3 regions of the Micromonospora sp. NPDC047187 genome follow, and region 2 is predicted to be linked to each of the others. Evidence: predicted binding sites of a transcription regulator. Region 2 holds the regulator's gene; each other region holds the start of a gene.
What was found. Region 2 encodes HrcA, which represses chaperone genes, less so after heat shock. Its sites were predicted from a motif close to GGTTNGCACNCTCNNNNNGAGNGTGCNAACC; they were not measured.
Positions count from the first base shown of each region.

Region 1 (7,308 bases), on a different contig from region 2:
GGCGCATGCTGGTGCTACCTCCCGCGCGGTCAGCGGGTGCCGGTGGCTGCCGCGCGGCGGCGGGAGAGCGCGTCGACGCTGGCGGCGAGCAGCAGCACGACGCCGGTGACCACGTACTTGACTCCCGAGGTGTACCCCATCAGGCCCATTCCGTTTTCGATGACCGCGACCACCGCGCCGCCGAGTACGGCGTCGAGGACGCGGCCCTTGCCACCGAAGAGGCTGGTGCCGCCGATCACCGCCGCGCCGACCGCGTAGAGCAGTACGTTACTGCCCCCGGTGTTCGGGTCGACCGAGTTGGCCCGGCTGGCCGCCACGATGCCACCGATGGCGGCCATCGAGGAGCAGATCACGAAGACGGAGATTCGGATCCGGTCGACTCCGATGCCGGCCCGGCGGGCCGCTTCGCGGTTGCCGCCCACGGCGTAGATGTGCCGGCCGTAGCTGGTGCGTTGGAGCACGAAGGTCCAGATGATCAGCAGCACCGCGATGATCGGCACCACGATCGGCACACCCTTGAGCGAGACGATGAGGACGTTGCGGCTGCGCTCGAGGTTGAGCACGTACACAGCGGTGCCGAGGATGACGGCGAGCCCGCCGATCCGCAGCGCCACCACCGCGAGCGGGTCGGTGATCAGGCCGCGGGCCACCCGGGTGCGGTGGCGCAGCAGTTGCACCGCCGCGTAGCCGATGACCGCGAGGGCGGTCAGCGCCCAGCCCAAGGTGGGGCCGAGGTTGCGGTTGGCGATGGCGACCAGCACGTCGTCGCGGACGGCGATGTTGGTGCCATCCTTGACGAGCAGCAGCACGACGCCCTGGAAGGCGAGGAAGCCGGCGAGGGTGACCACGAAGGACGGAATGCCGATCTTCGCGACGAGCATGCCGAGCGTGCTGCCGATGACCACACCGGTGGCGACAGCGGCGAGCACGGCGACCCACCAGGGGTAGCCGAGCACTGTGACCACATTGGCCAGCACCGCCGCGCAGACGCCGCTGGCGAAGCCGGCGGAGAGGTCGATCTCGCCGAGCAGCAGCACGAAGACCAGGCCCATCGCGATCAGCGTGACCGCCGCGCCCTGGGTGAAGAGGTTGGCGAAGTTGCCGGCCGACAGGAACGACGACGGCCGCATGATCGCGAAGACGGTGCAGAGCACGATCAGGCCGAGTACGGCTGGCAGCGCGCCGACGTCGCCACCGCGTACCCGACTGAGGTAGTTGCGGAAGTGGCCTCCGATGGTCGGCGGCGGTGTGACGGCGGCGGGTCCGTCCTTCCGCACGGCGGTGGTGGTCATCGGGCGCCTCCTGAGATCGAGTCGGCCGGCTGCGGGCCGTCGCCGTTGCTGCCCGGGTCGGTGGCGAGGCCGAGCCCGCCCGAGCGCCCGGCGGTGATCAGCTCGACCACCTGGGCGTGGGTGATGTCGGTGGTCTTCACCTGGGCGACCATCTGGCCGAGGTACAGCGCGGCGATCCGGTCGGAGACGGCGAAGACGTCGTTCATGTTGTGCGAGATGAGCACCACGGCCAGGCCGTTGTCGGCGAGGCGGCGGACCAGTTCGAGCACCTGGGCGGTCTGTGCCACGCCGAGCGCCGCGGTCGGCTCGTCCAGGATGACGAGCTTGCTGTTCCACAGCACCGCCTTGGCGATGGCCACGGTCTGGCGTTGACCGCCGGAAAGGCTGGACACGTGCTGGCGGAGTGAGGTGACGGTGCGGATGGAGAGCCCCGCCAGGGTTTCGGCGGCGAGCTGTTCCATTGTCGGCTCGTCGAGGACGATGCCGCTGCGCTTCTCCCGGCCGAGGAACATGTTCTGCACGATGTCCAGGTTGTCGCAGAGCGCGAGGTCCTGGTAGACGACCTCGATGCCGAGCGTGGCGGCGTCGCGGGGGCTGCCGATGTGCACCGGTTCACCGTTGAACAGGAACTCTCCGGCGTCGGTGGGGTGGATGCCGCTGATGCACTTCACCAGGGTCGACTTGCCGGCGCCGTTGTCGCCGACCAGTGCGGTCACTTCGCCCGGGTGGACGGTCAGGGCGACGTCGCGGAGCACCTGGACGGGACCGAAGCTCTTGTCGATCCCGCGGAGTTCCAGCAGGGGGGTCGCGGACACGGGGGTCTCCTTCTTAAGGGAGGGTCGGGGCCCGTCCGGCGGGCGCCGCCCGGCACGGGAGGGTGCTCCCGTGCCGGGCGGCGATGGTCGTTCCGGCGGGTACTGCGGCGTCGGTCAGCTGATGCCGGCTTCGGCGCAGAACTTGGCGTACGCCGCGGTGCAGACTTCTTCCTTGGTCACGTAGCCGTCGGCGATGACGTCCTTGACGCTCTCCTTGTAGATGGCCTTCGGGGTGAGCAGCACCGAGGGGACGTCCCGGTCGCCGTCCTTGACCGTCTGGCCGGTGTCCTTCGTCTCGCCCTTGGCGAGGGCGATGGCCAGGTCGGAGGCGGCCTTGGCCTCTTCCCGGACCGCCTTGTAGACGGTCATGCACTGGTCACCGGCGAGGATGTTCTGCAGGCCCTCGGTGCTGGCGTCCTGCCCGGTCACCGGCACCTTGCCGTTGAGCTTGTTCTTCTTGAGGATCGAGATGGCCGCGTTGCCGAGACCGTCGTTGGCGGCCAGCACGCCGTCGATCTTGCCGTTGGCCTTGGTGAGCTGCTGCTCGAAGATCGTCGCGGCCTGCGCGTTGTCCCACGCCGGCACCGCGTCCTCAGGGCCCTTGACGTACTCCTTGGCGTCGAACTTCGGCTTGAGCACCGAGTCGTAGCCGGCCTTGAAGAGGGTGGCGTTGTTGTCGGTGGGGGAGCCGTTCAGGTACGCCACGACGGGGTTCTTGGCGCCCTTCTCGGTCAGGCACTTCGACAGACCCTCGCCCTGGAGCTTGCCGACGGTCTCGTTGTCGAAGCTGACGTAGTACTGGGCGGAGCCGCCGAGGGTGAGCCGGTCGTAGTCGATGGTGGCCACACCCTGCGACTTGGCCTTGTCGAGCACGGCCTTGCCGGTGCCGGAGTCCAGGTTGACGATCATCAGGGCGGTCACGCCGCCGGTGATCATCTGGTCGGCGATGGTCTGGAAGGCGGTCTTGTCGTTCTGGGCGTTCTGGATGTCGTACTGGACGCCGGCGGCCTTGAACGCCTCCTCCAGGAACCGACGGTCCGCCGTTTCCCAGCGGGCCGAGGACTTGCTGTCCGGGAGGATCACGCCGATCTTGGGGGTCTTGGCGGAGGCGGCCTTGTCGCCGGAGTCGTCGCTACAGGCGGTCAAGCCGCCGGTCGTGAGCAGGCCCACGGCGGCGATGGTGAGGATCCCCTTACGCATGTGCAGGGTCCTTTCGGAGGTGGGGGAGGTGTTGTTTTGTTGTGTCCGGCAACGTATTTCGCGTCACACCGGCTCCACAAGACCGCGCAGGTGCATAGTTTGTTGGGAGCGATAACAATTCAGCAACGCGACTGTTACTCCCCGGGTATCCCACGGGGGAGTCGACGTAACGACTGTCGTCAGTGGGTCTGCAACGGCGCGGTGCGGGCGTCGGTCAGCGCCACCAGATCCGCCGCGGCCAGTTCGAGTTGCAGACCACGCCGACCAGCCGAGACGTAGATCGTCGGGAGATCCAGCGCGGATTCGTCCAGCACCGTGGGCAACCGTCGACGCTGCCCGAGCGGGCTGATTCCACCGCGCACGTAACCGGTGGCCCGCTCGGCGACCGCCCGGTCGGCCAACCCCGCCCGCTTGCCGCCGACCGCCGCCGCGAGCGCCTTGAGATCCAGCTCGCCGGTGACCGGAACGACCGCCACTGTGAGCGCGCCGTCGACAGCGGTCACCAAAGACTTGAACACGCGCTCCGGTGCCACGCCGAGCGCCACCGCCACCAACGCGCCGTAGTTCGGGGCGTCCGGCGCCACCCGGTACGGATGGGTGCGATGCGGGATGCCGCGCTTGACCAACAGTGCCGTTGCCGGCGTGCCCTGTCCCGCCACAGCGACGAGGCTAGTCGAGACGGCGCTAGCCCACCGGCCGACCGATCAGCACCGTCGGTGCGCCGTCGACCCGGGTGAGCACCAGACTCGCCGCCGCGTCACCGGCCAGCCGCAGGTCCCGCCGGAGCTGCTCCGGGGTGAGCGCCGAACCCCGCTTGAGGATCTCCACCCGGCCCACCCGGCGCTCGCGCAGCAGCGCCCGCAGGCGCTTGAGCGAGAACGGCAGCACGTCGGTGATCTCCAGACAGCGCGCGTACGGGGTGCGGATCGGCTGGTCGGCGTAGAGGTAGGCGATGCTCGGATCACCCAGGTTGGCGTCCAGTTCGGTGGCCAACTCGGCCACGAGGTGCGCGCGCACCACCGCCGGGTCCGGGTCGTACAGGTAGCGGCGCGGCGGCCCGACCGGCGCCTCGGCGGCACCCGAGCCGGTGAGCTGGTGGCGGTGAGCCTCGGCGCCCCGCTGACGATAGAGGGTGGCGCGGCGGGGCACCTCCGCCAGCTCGCCGCACCAGAGCGCGGCCTCGACCAGGTCGCCGTCCACGCCGACCCACTCGGCCTCCGCGCCGGCCGGAATGAGCGCGTGGTCCAGGCCCGGCGCGACCTTCACCACGGTTCGCGGCACCCGCTCGGCCAGCCCGGTGACGAAGTCCCACGGTGGCGAGTAGGCGCGCGGGTCGAAGATCCGCCGCCCGGTGCCGGTGGTGCGGCGGGCCGGGTCGCAGAAGACCCCGTCGACCCGTGACACGTCGAACCCGGTCGCGTCGCCGCACTCGACGGTGAACAGCTCGGCCAGGCCGGCCGCGTCGGCGTTGGCGGCGGCCATCGCCGCGGTCACCGGGTCGGCCTCCACCCCGTACACCCGGATGCCGGCACGGGCGGCGGCCAGCGCGTCGGCCCCGAGCCCGCAGCCCAGGTCGGCCAGGGTGCGCACGCCGGCCGCGTACAACCGGGCGGCCCGACGGTCGGCGACCACCCGGCGGGTGGCCTGCTCCAGGCCGGGGCGGGTGAGGAACATCCCAGCGGCGGCCGGGCCGAACTTGCCCACCGCCCGATGACGCAGCTCGGCCTGGGTCAGTGCCGCCGCGGCCAACGTCGGCGGCACCCCGGTCGCCCGCAGCGCCGACGCCGCGACCAGTGGATCACCGCCGGCCAGGTCGGCCGCCGCAGTGAGCGCGGCCGACCCCTCAGGGGTACGCAGCGCCGCCAGTTGATCGAGATCCACCCGGTCATTGTCCCGGCCGACCCGGAAATCCTGGCTGGCGGGGCGCGACGCGCTGGCACTCTCCTTGACGGAGTGCTAGCCACGGAATAACCTGCGATTAGCACTCTCACCCTGAGGGTGCCAGCTTCCGGGTCTCGCGACCCGGGTGCGCACGCCAGGCGGACCGGCACCCGCGACGACGGCACCGCCCGGTGGCATGAGGCAGATTGACGCTGGTCAGCCCCGCTGGCCAGCAACGAAACCAGTACCCCAGGAGGGTATGCCCGTGACTACCGCGACCAAGGTTGCGATCAAGCCGCTCGAGGACCGCATCGTGGTCCAGGCGAACGAGGCTGAGACCACCACGGCGTCGGGCATCGTGATCCCCGACACCGCCAAGGAGAAGCCGCAGGAGGGCACTGTCCTCGCTGTGGGCCCGGGGCGCGTCGACGACAACGGCAACCGGGTTCCGGTTGACGTGCAGGTCGGCGACACCGTCCTCTACTCGAAGTACGGCGGCACCGAGGTCAAGTACGCCGGCGAGGAGTACCTGGTGCTCTCCGCCCGCGACGTCCTCGCGGTCATCGAGAAGTAAGCAACCGATCAGTGCCACTGCCCCGGTCCGGCTCGCCGGGCCGGGGCAATGGCGCTTCGAAGGGACATTAATGGCGAAGATCCTGAGCTTCTCGGACGACGCCCGGCACCTGCTGGAGCACGGTGTCAACGCCCTCGCGGACGCGGTCAAGGTCACCCTCGGCCCGCGCGGGCGCAACGTCGTCCTGGACAAGAAATTCGGTGCGCCGACGATCACCAACGATGGTGTGACCATCGCCAAGGAGATCGAGCTCACCAACCCGTACGAGAACCTTGGCGCGCAGCTGGTCAAGGAGGTGGCGACCAAGACCAACGACGTCGCCGGCGACGGGACCACCACCGCGACAGTGCTGGCCCAGGCGATGGTTCGCGAGGGTCTGCGCAACGTGACCGCCGGGACCAACCCGGCCGGCCTCAAGCGGGGCATCGACGCGGCGGCCATGAAGGTCTCCGAGGCGCTGCTCGGCCGTGCCGCCGAGGTCACCAGCAAGGAGTCGATCGCGAACGTGGCGACGATCTCCGCGCAGGACTCCACGATCGGCGACCTGATCGCCGAGGCGATGGAGCGCGTCGGCCGCGACGGAGTCATCACCGTCGAGGAAGGCTCGATGCTCACCACCGAGCTGGACGTGACCGAGGGTCTCCAGTTCGACAAGGGCTTCATCTCGCCGAACTTCGTCACCGACCTGGAGGGTCAGGAGTCCGTCCTTGAGGACGCGTACATCCTGGTCACCACCCAGAAGATCTCGGCGATCGAGGAGCTGCTGCCGCTGCTGGAGAAGGTCCTGCAGAACAGCAAGCCCCTGCTGATCATCGCCGAGGACGTGGACGGCCAGGCGCTCTCCACCCTGGTGGTCAACTCGCTGCGCAAGACCCTCAAGGTCTGCGCGGTCAAGGCCCCGGGCTTCGGTGACCGGCGCAAGGCAATGCTCCAGGACATCGCGATCTCCACGGGTGCCGAGCTGGTCGCCCCGGAGCTGGGCTACAAGCTCGACCAGGTCGGCCTGGAGGTGCTCGGCACCGCCCGGCGCGTCGTGGTCGACAAGGAGAACACCACGATCGTCGACGGCGGTGGCCAGAAGGCCGACGTCGCCGACCGGGTGTCTCAGATCCGCAAGGAGATCGAGGCCTCCGACTCCGACTGGGACCGGGAGAAGCTGGCCGAGCGGCTGGCGAAGCTCTCCGGTGGCATCGCCGTCATCAAGGCTGGCGCGGCGACCGAGGTCGAGATGAAGGAGCGCAAGCACCGCATCGAGGACGCCATCGCGGCGACCAAGGCTGCGGTCGAGGAGGGCACCGTGCCCGGCGGCGGCGCCGCCCTGGTGCAGATCCTCTCGGTGCTCGACGACGACCTGGGCTTCACCGGTGACGAGAAGGTCGGCGTCTCGGTCGTGCGCAAGGCGCTCGTCGAGCCACTGCGCTGGATCGCCCAGAACGCCGGTCACGACGGCTACGTCGTGACGCAGAAGGTCGCCGACCTCAAGTGGGGCAACGGCCTCGACGCAGCCAAGGGCGAGTACGTCGACCTGGTCAAGGCCGGCATCATC
Region 1 covers NZ_JBEYUF010000008.1:295-7,602, reverse strand. The annotation lists gene ABZ794_RS15515 (ROK family protein) at 1-7, opposite strand, end outside; gene ABZ794_RS15510 (ABC transporter permease) at 30-1,292, opposite strand; gene ABZ794_RS15505 (ATP-binding cassette domain-containing protein) at 1,289-2,107, opposite strand; gene ABZ794_RS15500 (substrate-binding domain-containing protein) at 2,222-3,307, opposite strand; gene ybaK (Cys-tRNA(Pro) deacylase) at 3,487-3,966, opposite strand; gene ABZ794_RS15490 (methyltransferase domain-containing protein) at 3,992-5,188, opposite strand; gene groES (co-chaperone GroES) at 5,448-5,762, shown strand; gene groL (chaperonin GroEL) at 5,833-7,308, shown strand, end outside.
Region 1: groES (co-chaperone GroES) is a predicted target of HrcA. The motif match lies at 5,284-5,314, and genes of this name have one in related genera.

Region 2 (7,308 bases):
GCACGTGCCGTTCTGCGCCAGTCGCTGCGGATACTGCGACTTCAACACCTACACCGCCGCCGAACTGGGCGGCGGTGCCAGCCGCGAGGGGTACGCGGACACGGTGCTGGCCGAGCTGAGGCTCGCCGCCCGGGTGCTCGGCGACACCCCGCCGCCCCGGGTCGACACCGTCTTCGTCGGTGGCGGCACGCCCACCCTGCTCCCCGCCGACGACCTGGCCCGCATCCTCGACGGCATCGACCGCACCTGGGGGCTGGCCGCCGACGCCGAGGTGACCACCGAGGCCAACCCCGAGTCGGTCACGCCGGAATCGTTGAAGCTGCTGCGGGCCGCCGGCTACACCCGGATCTCGCTGGGCATGCAGTCCGCCTCCCCGGGGGTGCTGGCGATCCTGGACCGCAAACACAGCGCCGGCCGGGCCACCGCCGCCGCCCTGGAGGCGCGCGACGCCGGGTTCGAGCACGTCAACCTGGACCTGATCTACGGCACCCCGGGGGAGCGGGCCGAGGACTTCGCCGCCTCGCTGGAGCAGGTCGTCGCCGCCGGGGTGGACCACGTCAGCGCCTACGCCCTGATCGTCGAGGACGGCACCCGGCTCGCCGCCCGGATGCGACGCGGCGAGCTGGCGTACCCCAGTGACGACGTGGCCGCGGACCGCTACCTGGCCGCGGAGGCCGCGCTCGACGCGGCCGGTCTCTCCTGGTACGAGGTCTCCAACTGGGCCCGCACCGAGGAGGCCCGCTGCCGGCACAACCTGCTCTACTGGACCGGCGCGGACTGGTGGGGGCTGGGGCCGGGGGCGCACAGCCACGTGGGTGGGGTGCGCTGGTGGAACGTGAAACACCCCTCGGCGTACGCCCAGCGGTTGGCCGCCGGCGCGTCTCCCGGCCTGGCCCGGGAGGTGCTGACTGTCGACGAGGCGCACATGGAGGACGTGATGCTCCGGCTGCGGCTGGCCAGCGGCCTCCCGTTGGCGGTGCTCGATGCCACCGGCCGGGCCGGCGCCGAGCGGGCGCTGGCCGGCGGTCTACTGGCCGCCGACGAGTACGCCGCCGGCCGGGCGGTGCTCACACTGCGCGGGCGGCTGCTCGCCGACGCGGTCGTCCGCGATCTGCTGCCCTGAGTGGCCCACCGCCCCCGGGGCCGGGACAGCGGCGAACCGGTCCGGCCGGGGGAGCGGCCGGCCCGGTTCACTTGATGAAGTTGGCAGTCATCGGGTAGCGGTACGGGGTGCCCTCGTTGGCCTTGATGCCGGCGATGATCCCGAACAGGATCTGGATCACCACGACGGCGATGCTGGGCAGGAAGAGCAGGCACCAGCTCACGAAGAGCAGCACGAACGCGATGATCGACCAGAGGATCTGGAAGTTCAGGGCGGCGAGGGCGTGCGCCCGGACGGTCGGCGACTGCTGGCCGCGGGCCAGGTAGGCGATCAGCGGGGCGACGAAGCCCAGCGGACCGAAGCTGACCAGCGCGCCGAGAGCGCCGCCGAAGTGCGCGACCAACGCCCAGGTCTTGTCCTCGTTGTTGGCGTAGCCGCCGCCGGGGCCGCCGTAGGCCCCACCGGCCGGATAGCCGCCGGGCGGTGGGTAGCCCCCGGGCGGGGGGTAGCCGCCTGCCGGAGGGTAGCCGCCTGACGGCGGTTGGTCACCGGTGGGCGGCGGATAGCCACCGGCCGGGGGATAGCCGGCCGGGCCGGGCGCCCCGGACAGTGGTGCGGTGGGTGGCTCGGCCGACGGGGACGGGCCTGGGGAGGTGGGCTCCGGCGGGTAGTTGCCGGGGTCGCCCGACCCGGGAGGGCGAGGAGGTTCAGTCATGGATGTCACGGTAGGTGCCAGTGGCAACGCCGCACCAGAGCGACACCGCCCGGCAGTGTGGGCCGATCGGCCCAACGCCGGTGGCGTGGGCCGCACCGACGGGTGGCCGTTGATCATCGCGTCGGGGGGCCCGCCGACGTAGACTGGCACTCGTTACAGTCGAGTGCCAGGACGGCTCGGCCGGCCCAGAGCGCCGGCGGCCGACGTGCGACAGGAGGTGCGGAGGATGGGTCTCGACGACCGGAAACTCGCAGTGCTCCGCGCCATCGTCGAAGACTACGTCTCCACCCAGGAGCCGGTCGGCAGCAAGGCGCTGGTCGAGCGGCACCAGCTCGGGGTCTCCCCGGCCACGGTCCGCAACGACATGGCCGTGCTGGAGGAGGAGGGCTACATCCGGCAGCCGCACACCAGTGCCGGCCGGGTGCCCACCGACCGCGGCTACCGCCTCTTCGTCGACCGGTTGTCCCGGGTCAAGCCGCTCAGCCCGGCCGAGCGCCGGGCCATCGAGCGATTCCTGGTCGGCGCTGTCGACCTCGACGACGTGGTGCACCGCACAGTGCGGTTGCTCGCCCAGCTGACCCGGCAGGTCGCCGTCGTGCAGTACCCGAGCCTGGCCCGCTCCTCGGTGCGTCACCTGGAGCTGGTGCCGATCTCCACCACCCGGCTGATGCTCGTCATGATCGCCGACACCGGGCGGGTGGAGCAGCGACTCGTGGAGCTGCCCGGGCCGGTGCCCGCCGCCGACGTCACCGACCTGCGCCGCCTGATCAACGAGAAGCTCGCCAACGCCCGGCTGTCCGAGACGCCACCGCTGGTGCAGGCGCTGGTCGAGGAAGCGCCGACCGGCCTGCGTCCGACAATGACCACGCTCGCCACCGTCCTGCTGGAGACGCTCGTCGAGCGGCACGAGGAGCGGATCGCGCTCGCCGGCACCGCGAACCTCACCCGGGGTGGCCTGCTCGACTTCCAGGGCTCCCTGCGGCCGATCCTCGAGGCTCTGGAGGAGGAGGTCGTGCTGCTCAAGCTCATCGGTGAGACCGAGCCGAGCACGACCCGGGTGCTGATCGGCGACGAGAACGAGTTCGACAACCTGCGCGCCGCCTCGGTGGTCAGCACCGGGTACGGCCCGGGCACCACCATCGTGGGCGGCCTGGGGGTGCTGGGGCCCACCCGGATGGACTACCCCGGCAACATCGCCACGGTACGCGCCGTGGCACGCTACGTGGGCGAGTTGCTGGCCCAGAACTGATTGGTCAGGGCCGATGCGGCCGGCTGCGGCCGCCGACCGGCGCAACGCGAGACGAACATGAGGACACGGAACGCAGTGGCCAGGGACTACTACGGCATTCTCGGTGTGAGCCGGGAAGCCTCCGACGACGAGATCAAGCGCGCCTACCGCAAGCTGGCGCGTCAGTTCCACCCGGACGTCAATCCGGACCCGGAGGCTCAGGAGAAGTTCAAGGACATCAACGCCGCGTACGAGGTCCTCTCGGACGACCGTAAGCGGCAGATCGTCGACCTGGGTGGCGACCCGCTCGCCCCGGGTGGCGGCGGCGCCGGCGGCCCGGGTGGCCCCGGAGGCGCCGGCCCGTTCGTCGGTTTCCAGGACATCATGGACGCGTTCTTCGGCGGTGCCGGAGGTGGCGCCCGTGGCCCACGGCCGCGTACCCGCCCGGGCGCCGACGCGATCCTGCGGCTCGAACTCGACCTGCACGAGACGGCCTTCGGCGTCGAGGCTCCGATCACCGTCGACACCGCAGTGCTCTGCACCACCTGCTCCGGCGCTGGCACGGCCGCCGGCACGCACCTGGCGACCTGCGAGGCGTGCGGCGGTCGGGGCGAGGTGCAGTCGGTGCAGCGCACCTTCCTCGGCCAGGTGGTCTCCGCCCGGCCGTGCACCGTGTGCCAGGGCTACGGCACCACCATCCCGCACCCCTGCCCCACCTGCGCCGGCGACGGCCGGGTGCGGACCCGCCGTTCGCTGACCGTCAAGATCCCGGCCGGCGTCGAGGACGGCATGCGGATCCGGCTGGCCCAGCAGGGCGAGGTGGGCCCCGGCGGCGGCACCGCCGGCGACCTCTACGTGGAGATCCACGAGCGGCCGCACGACGTGTACTCCCGCAAGGGCGACGACCTGCACTGCCGGGTCACAGTGCCGATGACGGCGGCGGCGCTGGGCACCCGGCTGACCATCAAGACGCTGGACAGCGAAGAAACCGTCGACGTCAAGGCCGGCACCCAGCCGGCCAGCACGCTGCGACTGCGCGCCCGGGGCGTGCCGCACCTGCGCGGCACCGGCCGAGGCGACCTCTACGTGCACCTGGACGTGCGGACGCCGACCAAGCTCGACCCGGACCAGGAGAAGATGCTGCGCGACTTCGCCAAGACCCGTGGTGAGGAGGTCGCCGAGCTGTCCAAGCAGGGCGGCTTCTTCTCCCGGATGCGCGACGCGTTCAACGGGCACGCCTGAGGTGTCCGCACCGCTGTTCCTGGTGGAGGCGCTGCCCACCGGCGACGCGCTGACCCTGGACGGCCCGGAGGGGCACCACGCCGCCACCGTGCAGCGGTTGCGCGTCGGCGAGGAGCTGCTGCTCGCCGACGGCCGGGGCGGCACCTCCGCCGCCGTGGTCACGGCCGTCGGCCGGGGCAGCCTGGAGGTCACCATCACCTCCCGGGGGTACGCGGACGCGCCCGTACCCCGTCTGGTGACAGTGCAGGGCATCGCCAAGGGCGACCGGGGTGAACTGGCCGTGCAGGCGATGACCGAGGTCGGGGTGGACGAGATCGTGCCCTGGGCGGCCTCGCGTTCGGTGACCCAGTGGCGCGGCGACCGGGGCGTACGCGCCCGGGAGAAGTGGGTGGCCACCGCCCGGGAGGCGGCCAAGCAGGCCCGCCGGCCGTGGCTGCCGGTGGTGGCCGGTGCGCCGGACGAGTCCACTGCCACTGTGGCCCGTCGGATCGCCGGTGCCGCCGCCGCGTTCGTGCTGCACGAGGAGGCCGAAGACCGGCTCACCACCGCCGAGCTGCCCTCCACCGGAGAGATCGTGCTGGTGGTCGGCCCGGAGGGTGGCATCGCCCCGGCCGAGCTGACCGCCTTCGCCGAGGCCGGCGGGCGACCCGTACGCCTCGGACCGGCCGTGCTGCGCACCTCCACCGCCGGGGTGGCGGCCCTCAGCGTGCTCGCCGCCCGCCTCGGCCGCTGGTGACAGCGGGCTTTGGCTGGGTTCAGGGCCGGGGAAACGCTGGCACCACCTCTTCCTCCGGCCCCAGGTTCAGCCCGGCCGGCCCGATGATCTGCGGGTCCGGTGCGCCGACCTCGCCTGGAGCAGCCGCTTGTCGCGGTCGTACTCTTCGCGGTCCAGTCGCTCGTCGTACGGGTAGTCCTCGCGCCAGGTCTCGACGGGGGTGCCGTCGGGGCGGAGCAGGACAGGATCGTCGTCGTGGCCATCGGCCACCCGGTAGTCGGCGGTGAGGTCCAGCAGCGCGAGGTCGGCCATGTCGGTGGGACTTACCCTCCCGCGAACCGCCAACCACCTCCCCGGCCGGGTGATCCGCCGGCGGTCGCACGAGAGCCCGCCGCGGACGGTCCAATGGCTGACAATCGATCAACCCTTGTGGATGGTCGCGCGTACCCTGGCGCGGTGCTCGCTGCCGAGGCTCCGAAGATCACCGACTGGATGCAGGCGTGGGGAAGTGTCGTCGGCCTGCTGCTGTCGGGTCTTGCCGCAATGGCCACCTGGCTGCTCTTTCGCCATGAGATCCAGGTGCGGCGAGAAGAACAACGCGACAATGAGGCAGCTCAGGCGCGGCTGATCGTTCCGGTGTTGAACGACCTGCCTCGGGGTCTTGATGAGGTGCGAAGCTTCACGATTGCAAATTACAGTGGCGTGCCGTTCTATGACCTTCGGGTCATGCTCCTCTGGAGGGAGCGGTTGATAGGCAAATATCCGTCCGCTCTCCACGTCCTGATGGAAGAGGTCGCGGGGAGCTTCTCCTATCTGGCGGTGCCAGGGGTTGACGTCGCGGGGATCGCCAAGACCGGCGATCTGGCCATCGGAGTCTATTTCACCGACGCTTCTGGTTTGCGCTGGAGCAAACTCAACCGTGAGCCACCGACTCGGGTGCAAAGCCATGACCGCTGGAGCCAAATTACTGGTCGTGAACAGCAACGTGCAGCGGCGAGAGCGAGGCTGGAAAAGGAGATGACGCTGCGGGCGATGGCCCGTCGAAACAAATCAAGGTTCCGGTTTGCAGCCTCGATCGCCGCAGTTGTTGCTGTGGCGGTCTTCCTGGCCATCCTCATCTACAGGTAGGCACGCCTACCACGTCACTGTCACCCGCTTCGCGTTGTCGGGTCAGCTGCGCAGGTAGGACGCCCCGTTGAGGTCGACGATCGTGCCGGAGGCCCACTCGGCCTGCGGCGAGGCCAGCCAGTGGACGGCGGCGGCGATCTCCTCCGGTTGGCCCACCCGGTCGAACGGGCTCTGTGCCCGGATGGCCGCGCCCCGCTCGCCGCGCAGGTGTTCGGTGGTCATGTCGGTCGCCACGAAGCCCGGCGCGACGGTGGCGACAGTGATGCCGTACGGCGCGAGCGCCACGGCGAGGGACTGGCCCAGCGCGTTCAGCCCCGCCTTGCTGGCGCCGTACGCCGGCTGCTCCGGCTCGCCGCGGAACGCGCCACGGGACGAGACGTTGACGATCCGCCCGCCGCGTTCGCGCATGTGCTGGGCGGCGCACCAGGTGGCGTTACCGGCGCCGGTCAGGTTGGTCTCCAGCACCTGCCGCCAGCGCTGCTGCCACTCCTCGTACGAGGCGCCGAAGATCGGGTGCGGGTCGTCGCGGTCGCCGTACGTCCCGGCGTTGTTGACAAGCACGTCCAGCCCGCCGAGCAGTTCGGCGGCCCGGTCGACCATGACCCGGACCGCGTCCGGATCGGTGAGGTCGGCGCGGACCACCACGTGCCCGGTGCCCGGCAGCTGCGCGCGCAGTTCCTCGGCCGCGTCGGCGGAGTCGCGGTGGTGGATGGCCACCCTGTCGCCGCCGGCCGCGAACGCCTTCGCCACCGCGCGGCCGATCCCGCGCGAGGCCCCGGTCACGAGTACCGCCCGATCCGTCATGCCGGCCATCCTGCCTCAGCCGTGCCTCCCCTGCTAACGGGCCGGCGGCGCATGCTGCACCGGAGCACCCCCGGCCCGTTAGTCCTTACACTGCCCCGATGGAATCCGACTGCCTGTTCTGCCGCATCGTCGCCGGGGAGATCCCGGCCACCGTGGTCCGGGAGACCGACACCACGCTCGCCTTCCGCGACATCGACCCGAAGGCGCCGGTGCACGTCCTGGTCATTCCGAAGGAGCACTACGCCGACGTCGCCACGCTCGCCCAGGGCGACCCGGCGCTGGCCGCCGACGTGCTGGCGACGTCCGCCGCCGTGGCCGAGGACGAGGGACTGCTCGGCGACGGCTTCCGGCTGATGTTCAACACCGGCGCGTAC
Region 2 covers NZ_JBEYUF010000026.1:21,794-29,101, reverse strand. The annotation lists gene hemW (radical SAM family heme chaperone HemW) at 1-1,123, shown strand, start outside; gene ABZ794_RS28660 (DUF4870 domain-containing protein) at 1,191-1,817, opposite strand; gene hrcA (heat-inducible transcriptional repressor HrcA) at 2,044-3,066, shown strand; gene dnaJ (molecular chaperone DnaJ) at 3,142-4,287, shown strand; gene ABZ794_RS28645 (16S rRNA (uracil(1498)-N(3))-methyltransferase) at 4,289-5,023, shown strand; gene ABZ794_RS28640 (hypothetical protein) at 5,090-5,314, opposite strand; gene ABZ794_RS28635 (hypothetical protein) at 5,459-6,130, shown strand; gene ABZ794_RS28630 (SDR family oxidoreductase) at 6,173-6,934, opposite strand; gene ABZ794_RS28625 (histidine triad nucleotide-binding protein) at 7,033-7,308, shown strand, end outside.

Region 3 (7,308 bases), on a different contig from region 2:
CGCGTACGCCGAGATGACCCGACACCCGGGCACGGCGGGCTGGGAGAAGGCCGCCGGCAAGGGTGACCCGCTGCGGATGACCAAGACGTTCCACGTGGTGCCGCGTGGGGTGGCGCTGGTGATCGGCTGCAACACCTTCCCGACCTGGAACTCGTACCCCGGGCTGTTCGCCTCGCTGGTCACCGGCAACCCGGTGATCGTCAAGCCGCACCCGCGCGCGGTGCTGCCGCTGGCCATCACCGTGAAGTACGCCCGGGAGGTGCTCGCCGAGGCCGGGTTCGACCCGAACCTGATCATGCTGGCGGCCGAGGCCCCCGGTGAGAAGCTCGCCAGCGACCTGGCCCTGCACCGCGCCATCCGGATCGTCGACTTCACCGGCTCCACCGAGTACGGCGACTGGCTGGAGACGCACGCGCGGCAGGCATCGGTCTACACCGAGAAGGCCGGCCTCAACACCGTCGTCATCGACTCCACCGACGACTTCGCCGGCATGTGCCGCAACCTCGGGTTCACGCTGACCCTCTACAGCGGGCAGATGTGCACCACCTCCCAGAACATCCTCATCCCGGCCGGGGGCATCGAGACCGACCAGGGGCACAAGAGCTTCGACGAGGTGGCCGGCGGGATCGCCGCAGCGGTCGGCAAGCTCACCGCCGACCCGGCCCGAGGTGTGGAGCTGACCGGCGCCATCGTCAACGACGGGGTGCTGGAGCGGCTGGCCGAGGTGACCAAGGTCGGCGAGCCGGTGCTGGAGTCGCGGGCCGTGGCCCACCCGTCGTACGCCGACGCGGTGGTGCGTACCCCGACGATCGTGAAGCTGACCGCCGACGACGCGGAGACGTACGGCCGGGAATGGTTCGGGCCTATCTCGTTCGCCATCGCCACCGACTCCACCACGCACAGCCTGGAGCTGCTGCGCCGGACGGTCGGCGAGAAGGGCGCGCTCACCGCCGGGGTCTACTCGACGGACGAGGCCGTGCTGGACGCGACCGAGGCGGTGGCGGTCGAGGTCGGGGTGCACCTGTCCTGCAACCTCACCGGCGGTGTCTTCGTCAACCAGTCGGCGGCGTTCTCCGACTTCCACGGCAGTGGGGCCAACGCGGCGGCGAACTCGGCGCTGACCGACGGGGCTTATGTGGCGAACCGGTTCCGGATCGTGCAGTCGCGGCGTCATCTTTGATCTTTAGTTGCGGTGGGGGTTTCCGGGGCAGCCCGCCCCGCTCCGGGCGGTCAGGCTTGATCCCTGCGCGGGTCGGGCTGCCCCGGAAACCCTTTGTGGGCACGGTGGGGGCATCGCTGCCGGCTTTTGGGGGCAGCTCAGTGGTTCTGCCGTGGGATGGTTCTTGGTTTTAGGCGGGTCTGCGCATTTGTAGCTCGGTTAGGGCTGGGATGTTCGGGTGGGGGACTCGTACCCCGGTGTCCTTGAAGCCCAGGCGCTGGTAGGCGCGGTAGGCGCGGTCGTTGCCGACCACCACCTCCAGCAGCAGTTCCGGTCGGCCACAGGCTCGCGACCAGGCGGCCACCCCGTCGATCAGCTCGCCGAGCAGGCCACTGCCGCGCCAGGTCGGCGTGACGTACACGGCGTAGATCACGGTCAGCCCCGGCTCGTTCGGGTGGGTCGTACCACCGGCGTGCCCGACCAACCGGCCGCCCGGATCGGCGACGAACTGCGCGTTACCGACACCGGCCGAGGTGTACGCGACCCGGGCGGCGAACTCGTTGTGCGGTCGGGCCGCAGCGTCCGCCAGGGTCTCCAGGAAGGCCAACGGCGCGTCGGCCAGCATCTCCAGGCGCAGCGCCCGCATCCGGGCGGCGTCCTCCGGCCGGACCCGGCGGATCTCCGCGAGCCGCAGGGCCGGCGAGCCCATGTCGGTGGTCATGTCCGCATGCCTACCACAGGGCGGGGATGGCGTTTCGCGAGCTGGGCCCGATCGCCGTCATCTCGGGGCCGGCCCTGCGGCCCTCCCCTCCATTCGCAAATGACGCTGGCGAATCCGGTGGCTCGGGAACCCGGCCGATCAGCGCGGTCGGGACGCCCCGATGTCTGTCGGATTTGTGGCCGTGCGCCTCCGTCACTCCTCGTGTAGCGTGCGATTTCGGTCACCTGCTTCAATGGCGGTCATCGATCGCTGAGTCGGTGGTCCGGGGCGTCCGGCCGTGCCGTGCGCCGAGTCAGGCAACGCCGCGCAGAGTGAGGGAAGTGCACCGTGGCACAGGGCTCCGTGAAGTGGTTCAACGCCGAAAAGGGCTACGGCTTCATCGCCGTCGACGGCGGTCAGGACGTGTTCGTCCACTTCTCCGCGATCGAGATGGACGGTTACAAGGCGCTGGACGACGGTCAGCGGGTCGAGTTCGAGATCACCCAGGGCCAGAAGGGCCCACAGGCGGAGCACGTACGCGTCATCGGCTGAACTCCTGGCCGATCGGCCCCGTGAGTCGGGGCTGCGGCAGGGGCGCACAGCCGGGAAGATCGTGAACCGTTCCAGCCGATTTGAGGAGCGTTCATGACCGACCAGCCACCCCCGCCCACTCCGTCCTCCGGGTCGGGGGAGCCGGACCCGTCCGATCCGTCCTCGCCCGCCGGCAGCCCCGGCCCGGCCGGTCCGCCGCCCGGCTGGGGGCCGGGCATGCCCCCGGCCGGCCCGTCCTCCGGCCCCGCCGGTCCGCCGCCCGGCTGGGATCCCGCGCAGGGTTCCTGGGGTGCGGCCCCGCCACCGCAGGGCTGGGCGTTCCCGCCCACCGGGGGCTACCCGCCCGGGTCGGGTCCCTACGGCGGGCAGCCGTGGTACCCGGGGCCGCCGGTCGGCTGGTACCCGCCGGGTCACGGGTTCGACCCGAACGACGCCCTGGTCACGCCGCCCGGCGCCGGTATCGGCGGCTGGTTCAACCGGTGCGGGGGAGCGCTGCGCCGGGGCTGGCGGCAGTTGGTGCCGATCATGCTGCTCACCCAGGTGCTGCCGGCGGCGGTGCTCTCGGTGGTCTCCCTCGGGCTGGACCCGTCGGCGAAGTGGGCCGCCCAGGCCGAATCGACGTCGACCCCCGCGCTGCCGGACAATTTCGCCGCCGAACTGCTGAGCCTCCTGGTCCTGCTGGTCGGCGGCAGCGTGGTGGTCGGGTTGGTGCAGGCCGTCGGCTGGGCCGCCGGCACCTGGGTGATCACCAAGCAGGCGGCCGGTCAGCCGGCCAGCCTGGAGGCCGCGCTGCGCTACGGCCTGCGTCGGGCACTCGGGCTGTGGGGCTGGACCCTGTTGGTCAGTCTGCTCATCGGCGTCGGTGTCTGTTTTTGCGTGCTGCCGGGCATCTACCTGGCCTTCGCGCTGAGCATGGCCGGTCCGGTCTATCTCTTCGAACGGCACAACCCGATCGGTCGATCGTTCCGGATGTTCCACGACCGGCTCGGCCTGCTGCTCGGACGGGTGGCCCTGGTGGCCGCGGCGGTGATCGTCGGCACCCTGATCCCCGGTGCCCTGGAAGGAATCGGCACCTCCCCGCTCGGAACGGACCCGTTCTCCTCGGCCGGCACCGCCGCCGGGGCGGTGGTGGTGATCGGGGTCACCGCCGTGCTGGCCCTGCCGGCCCACCTCGCGCAGATGATCGGTCTGCTGGTGACGTACGCCGAGCAGCGTGCCCATGAGGCGCCGGTGAACAGCGCTGGACTGGCTGCGGAACTCGGCTGAGCGGCGGCATCGTGCTTGCACTCGGCAGGTGAGAGTGCTAAACAAGTCATTGGCACTCGCATACCGTGAGTGCCAATGGTCGGGACGGTGGGGCCAGGTTGCACCGGCGTGGAGACGCCGGGGCGGCACATGGCCGGTCGTCGCGGGCTATCCGGCCCGGCCGAAGGACGTCGTCGTCGCCAGGTGGCGACGTCCCAAGGTGCGTACACCAGGCGGCCCATCCGGGGCACACATCTCGGGTGGCCCGTGAGTGTCCAGGAGGACAACGCCGTATGGCCAAGATGATCGCGTTCGACGAAGAGGCGCGCCGCGGCCTCGAGCGGGGCATGAACCAGCTCGCCGACGCCGTAAAGGTGACCCTCGGCCCCAAGGGCCGCAACGTCGTGCTCGAGAAGAAGTGGGGTGCCCCCACCATCACCAACGATGGTGTGAGCATCGCCAAGGAGATCGAGCTCGAGGACCCGTACGAGAAGATCGGCGCTGAGCTGGTCAAGGAGGTCGCCAAGAAGACCGACGACGTTGCCGGTGACGGCACGACGACGGCGACCGTCCTGGCCCAGGCCCTGGTTCGCGAGGGCCTGCGCAACGTGGCCGCTGGCGCCAACCCGATGGCCCTGAAGCGGGGCATCGAGGCCGCGGTCCTGAGCGTCTCGGAGGAGCTGTCCAAGCTCGCCAAGGACGTCGAGACCAAGGAGCAGATCGCCTCCACCGCCTCCATCTCCGCTGGCGACAGCACCGTCGGCGAGATCATCGCCGAGGCGATGGACAAGGTCGGCAAGGAAGGCGTCATCACCGTCGAGGAGAGCAACACCTTCGGGCTGGAGCTGGAGCTCACCGAGGGTATGCGCTTCGACAAGGGCTACATCTCGGCCTACTTCATGACCGACCCGGAGCGTATGGAGGCCGTCTTCGACGACCCGTACATCCTGATCGCCAACAGCAAGATCTCGTCGGTGAAGGACCTGCTCCCGATCCTGGAGAAGGTCATGCAGTCGGGCAAGCCGCTGCTGATCATCGCCGAGGACCTGGAGGGCGAGGCCCTCGCCACCCTGGTGGTCAACAAGGTCCGTGGCACCTTCAAGTCGGTCGCCGTCAAGGCGCCGGGCTTCGGTGACCGCCGCAAGGCCATGCTGACCGACATCGCCATCCTCGCCGGTGGTCAGGTCATCAGCGAGGAGGTCGGCCTCAAGCTCGACGCCGCCAGCCTCGACATGCTGGGCCGCGCCCGCAAGGTCGTGGTGACCAAGGACGAGACCACCATCGTCGACGGTGCCGGTGACGCCGAGCAGATCCAGGGCCGGGTCAACCAGATCCGGGCCGAGATCGACAAGAGCGACTCCGACTACGACCGGGAGAAGCTGCAGGAGCGGCTGGCCAAGCTGGCCGGCGGCGTTGCGGTGATCAAGGTCGGCGCGGCCACCGAGGTCGAGCTCAAGGAGCGCAAGCACCGCATCGAGGACGCCGTTCGCAACGCGAAGGCCGCCGTCGAGGAGGGCATCGTCCCGGGTGGTGGCGTCGCGCTGGTGCAGGCCGGCAAGACCGCCTTCGACAAGCTCGACCTGGTCGGCGACGAGGCGACCGGCGCGAACATCGTCAAGGTCGCGCTGGACGCCCCGCTGCGGCAGATCGCCGTCAACGCCGGCCTTGAGGGCGGCGTCGTGGTGGAGAAGGTCCGTAACCTCGAAGCGGGTCACGGTCTGAACGCCGCCAACGGCGAGTACGTCGACCTGCTGGCCGCGGGCATCATCGACCCGGCCAAGGTGACGCGCTCGGCGCTGCAGAACGCCGCTTCCATCGCGGCGCTCTTCCTCACCACTGAGGCCGTTGTCGCGGACAAGCCGGAGAAGAACCCGGCTGCCCCGGCTGGCCCGGGTGGCGGGGACATGGACTTCTGAGTCCAGTTTCGACACCGAACGGGGCGGGCCGCTGACGCGGTCCGCCCCGTTCGTCGTCAGGTCGGTAGTGGGCGCTGGTTGCGCCGCTTCTGCGCCCGGCTGTACGGCGGAGGCAGTTTGATCGGCGCGTCCACCATCTCCTGCGGTTCCTCGGCCACCGGCGGCTCGCCGTCGGTGGTCATCTCGGCCAGTTGCTCGGCGTCGCCGTAGTCGAGCCTGTCGAACGGCAGTTGGCCGGGGAGTTCACCTACCGGTTTCCAGGTGATCGGCGGGCCGTCCTCGGTCTGGTTGTCATCCGTGGTCATGGCTGCCTCCTCTACCGAAACGGTAGGGGGCGTCGATGGGCCGATGCGGGCGAATGGATCCATGTCCTGTTTGCCCTGTTTATCCCCTGGACAGGGTTCGCCGGTACAGGAAGAAGACCCGTTCGATCCACGCCCCCGCGCTGCCCGAATAGAACGGCACCGGTCCCACCCAGCCGATCTGTGCCCGGTCCAGCCCCGCCGCCCGCTGGTCGCGCAGGCAGCGTCGCAACAGCACCCCACCGATGCCCGAGCCCTCTGCGGCCGGCGCGGTGCCCATCGGCCCGAACCAACTCGGCCGCGACGACCCGTACGCGGCGAAGCCGAGCACCTCGCCGTCCCGCTCCGCCAGGTGGCAACCGGCGTCGGCGCGTCCCACCGACCCGGCCAGCTCGCCGTCCCACGTTCCGCCGAAGGTGGACCGGGCGAACGCGATCAGCGCCGGCAGGTCCGCCGGCTCCGCCCGGCGTACCGTGACGCCCTGATCGGCCAGTCGCCGCTCCGCCGCCTCGGTGGAGCGCAGTGCCGGCGACCCGTCGTACGACAGGTCCGCTGTCATGTTCCAGGCGGTCCGGTCCTGCTGGTAGCCGAGCGCGAGGGCGGCGCAGACCGCCGGCGTGTAGCGGACGTCGATTCCCGGCCACGCGTAGTACGGCGGGTTTCCGGCCAGCAGCACCTCGGTCGCCCCGCGCTCGGCGAGCACCCGTTCGGCCCGCTGGAGCAGCGCCCGGCCGACGCCCCGACGCCGCTGATCCGCAAGGACCGCGACCAGGTCCACGTGCCCGATCCCCGGCTCGGTCGACGACACCGAACAGATCAGCACCCCCACCAGGTCCGCACCTCGGTACGCGCCCAGCCCGACCACCGGCCGGTCGGCGGTGGCCCGGGTCCAGAGCACGTCCACGATGGCAGCCGCCTCGGCGGCGTCCTCGGGCAGGTCGAGAGCCTGCTGGCAGAGCTGTACGACGCTGGTGACCAGGTCGGCGGTCAGCTCGGTGACGGTGATCTCGGCGTCCATGGTCGCCGACCCTAGATCACCGGCTGTCGGGCCGCACCCTCGGCTCAGCACCTCAGGAAGGAAACCTGCCTATTGCTGGGCGGCGCGAACGGCGGCGTAGGCGTCGACCTGGCCGGCGCCGGTGACGTTCGACGGGGCACCGCAGGCGTCGGAGGGGCTGTCGGAGCGATAGGTGGGCGTCGCCGCCGTGGCGGTGTCCCGAAGGATCTGCCGGGTCCGGGTCACGTCACCGACCAGCGCCGGGTTCGCCGACCACATCAGCGCGACCACCCCGGCCACCTGTGGGGTTGCCATCGACGTGCCGTCCAGGGCGGCGTACGTGCCGCCCGGCATGGCCGACACCACCTTCACCCCCGGTGCCAGCACGTCCGGTTTACCCGAGCCGCCCGGCGCCGGCCCGCGCGAGGAGAACTCGG
Region 3 covers NZ_JBEYUF010000007.1:262,221-269,528, forward strand. The annotation lists gene paaN (phenylacetic acid degradation protein PaaN) at 1-1,180, shown strand, start outside; gene ABZ794_RS15350 (GNAT family N-acetyltransferase) at 1,350-1,880, opposite strand; gene ABZ794_RS15355 (cold-shock protein) at 2,208-2,411, shown strand; gene ABZ794_RS15360 (hypothetical protein) at 2,505-3,677, shown strand; gene groL (chaperonin GroEL) at 3,950-5,572, shown strand; gene ABZ794_RS15370 (hypothetical protein) at 5,629-5,877, opposite strand; gene ABZ794_RS15375 (GNAT family N-acetyltransferase) at 5,957-6,892, opposite strand; gene ABZ794_RS15380 (S8 family serine peptidase) at 6,962-7,308, opposite strand, start outside.
Region 3: groL (chaperonin GroEL) is a predicted target of HrcA. The motif match lies at 3,725-3,755, and genes of this name have one in related genera.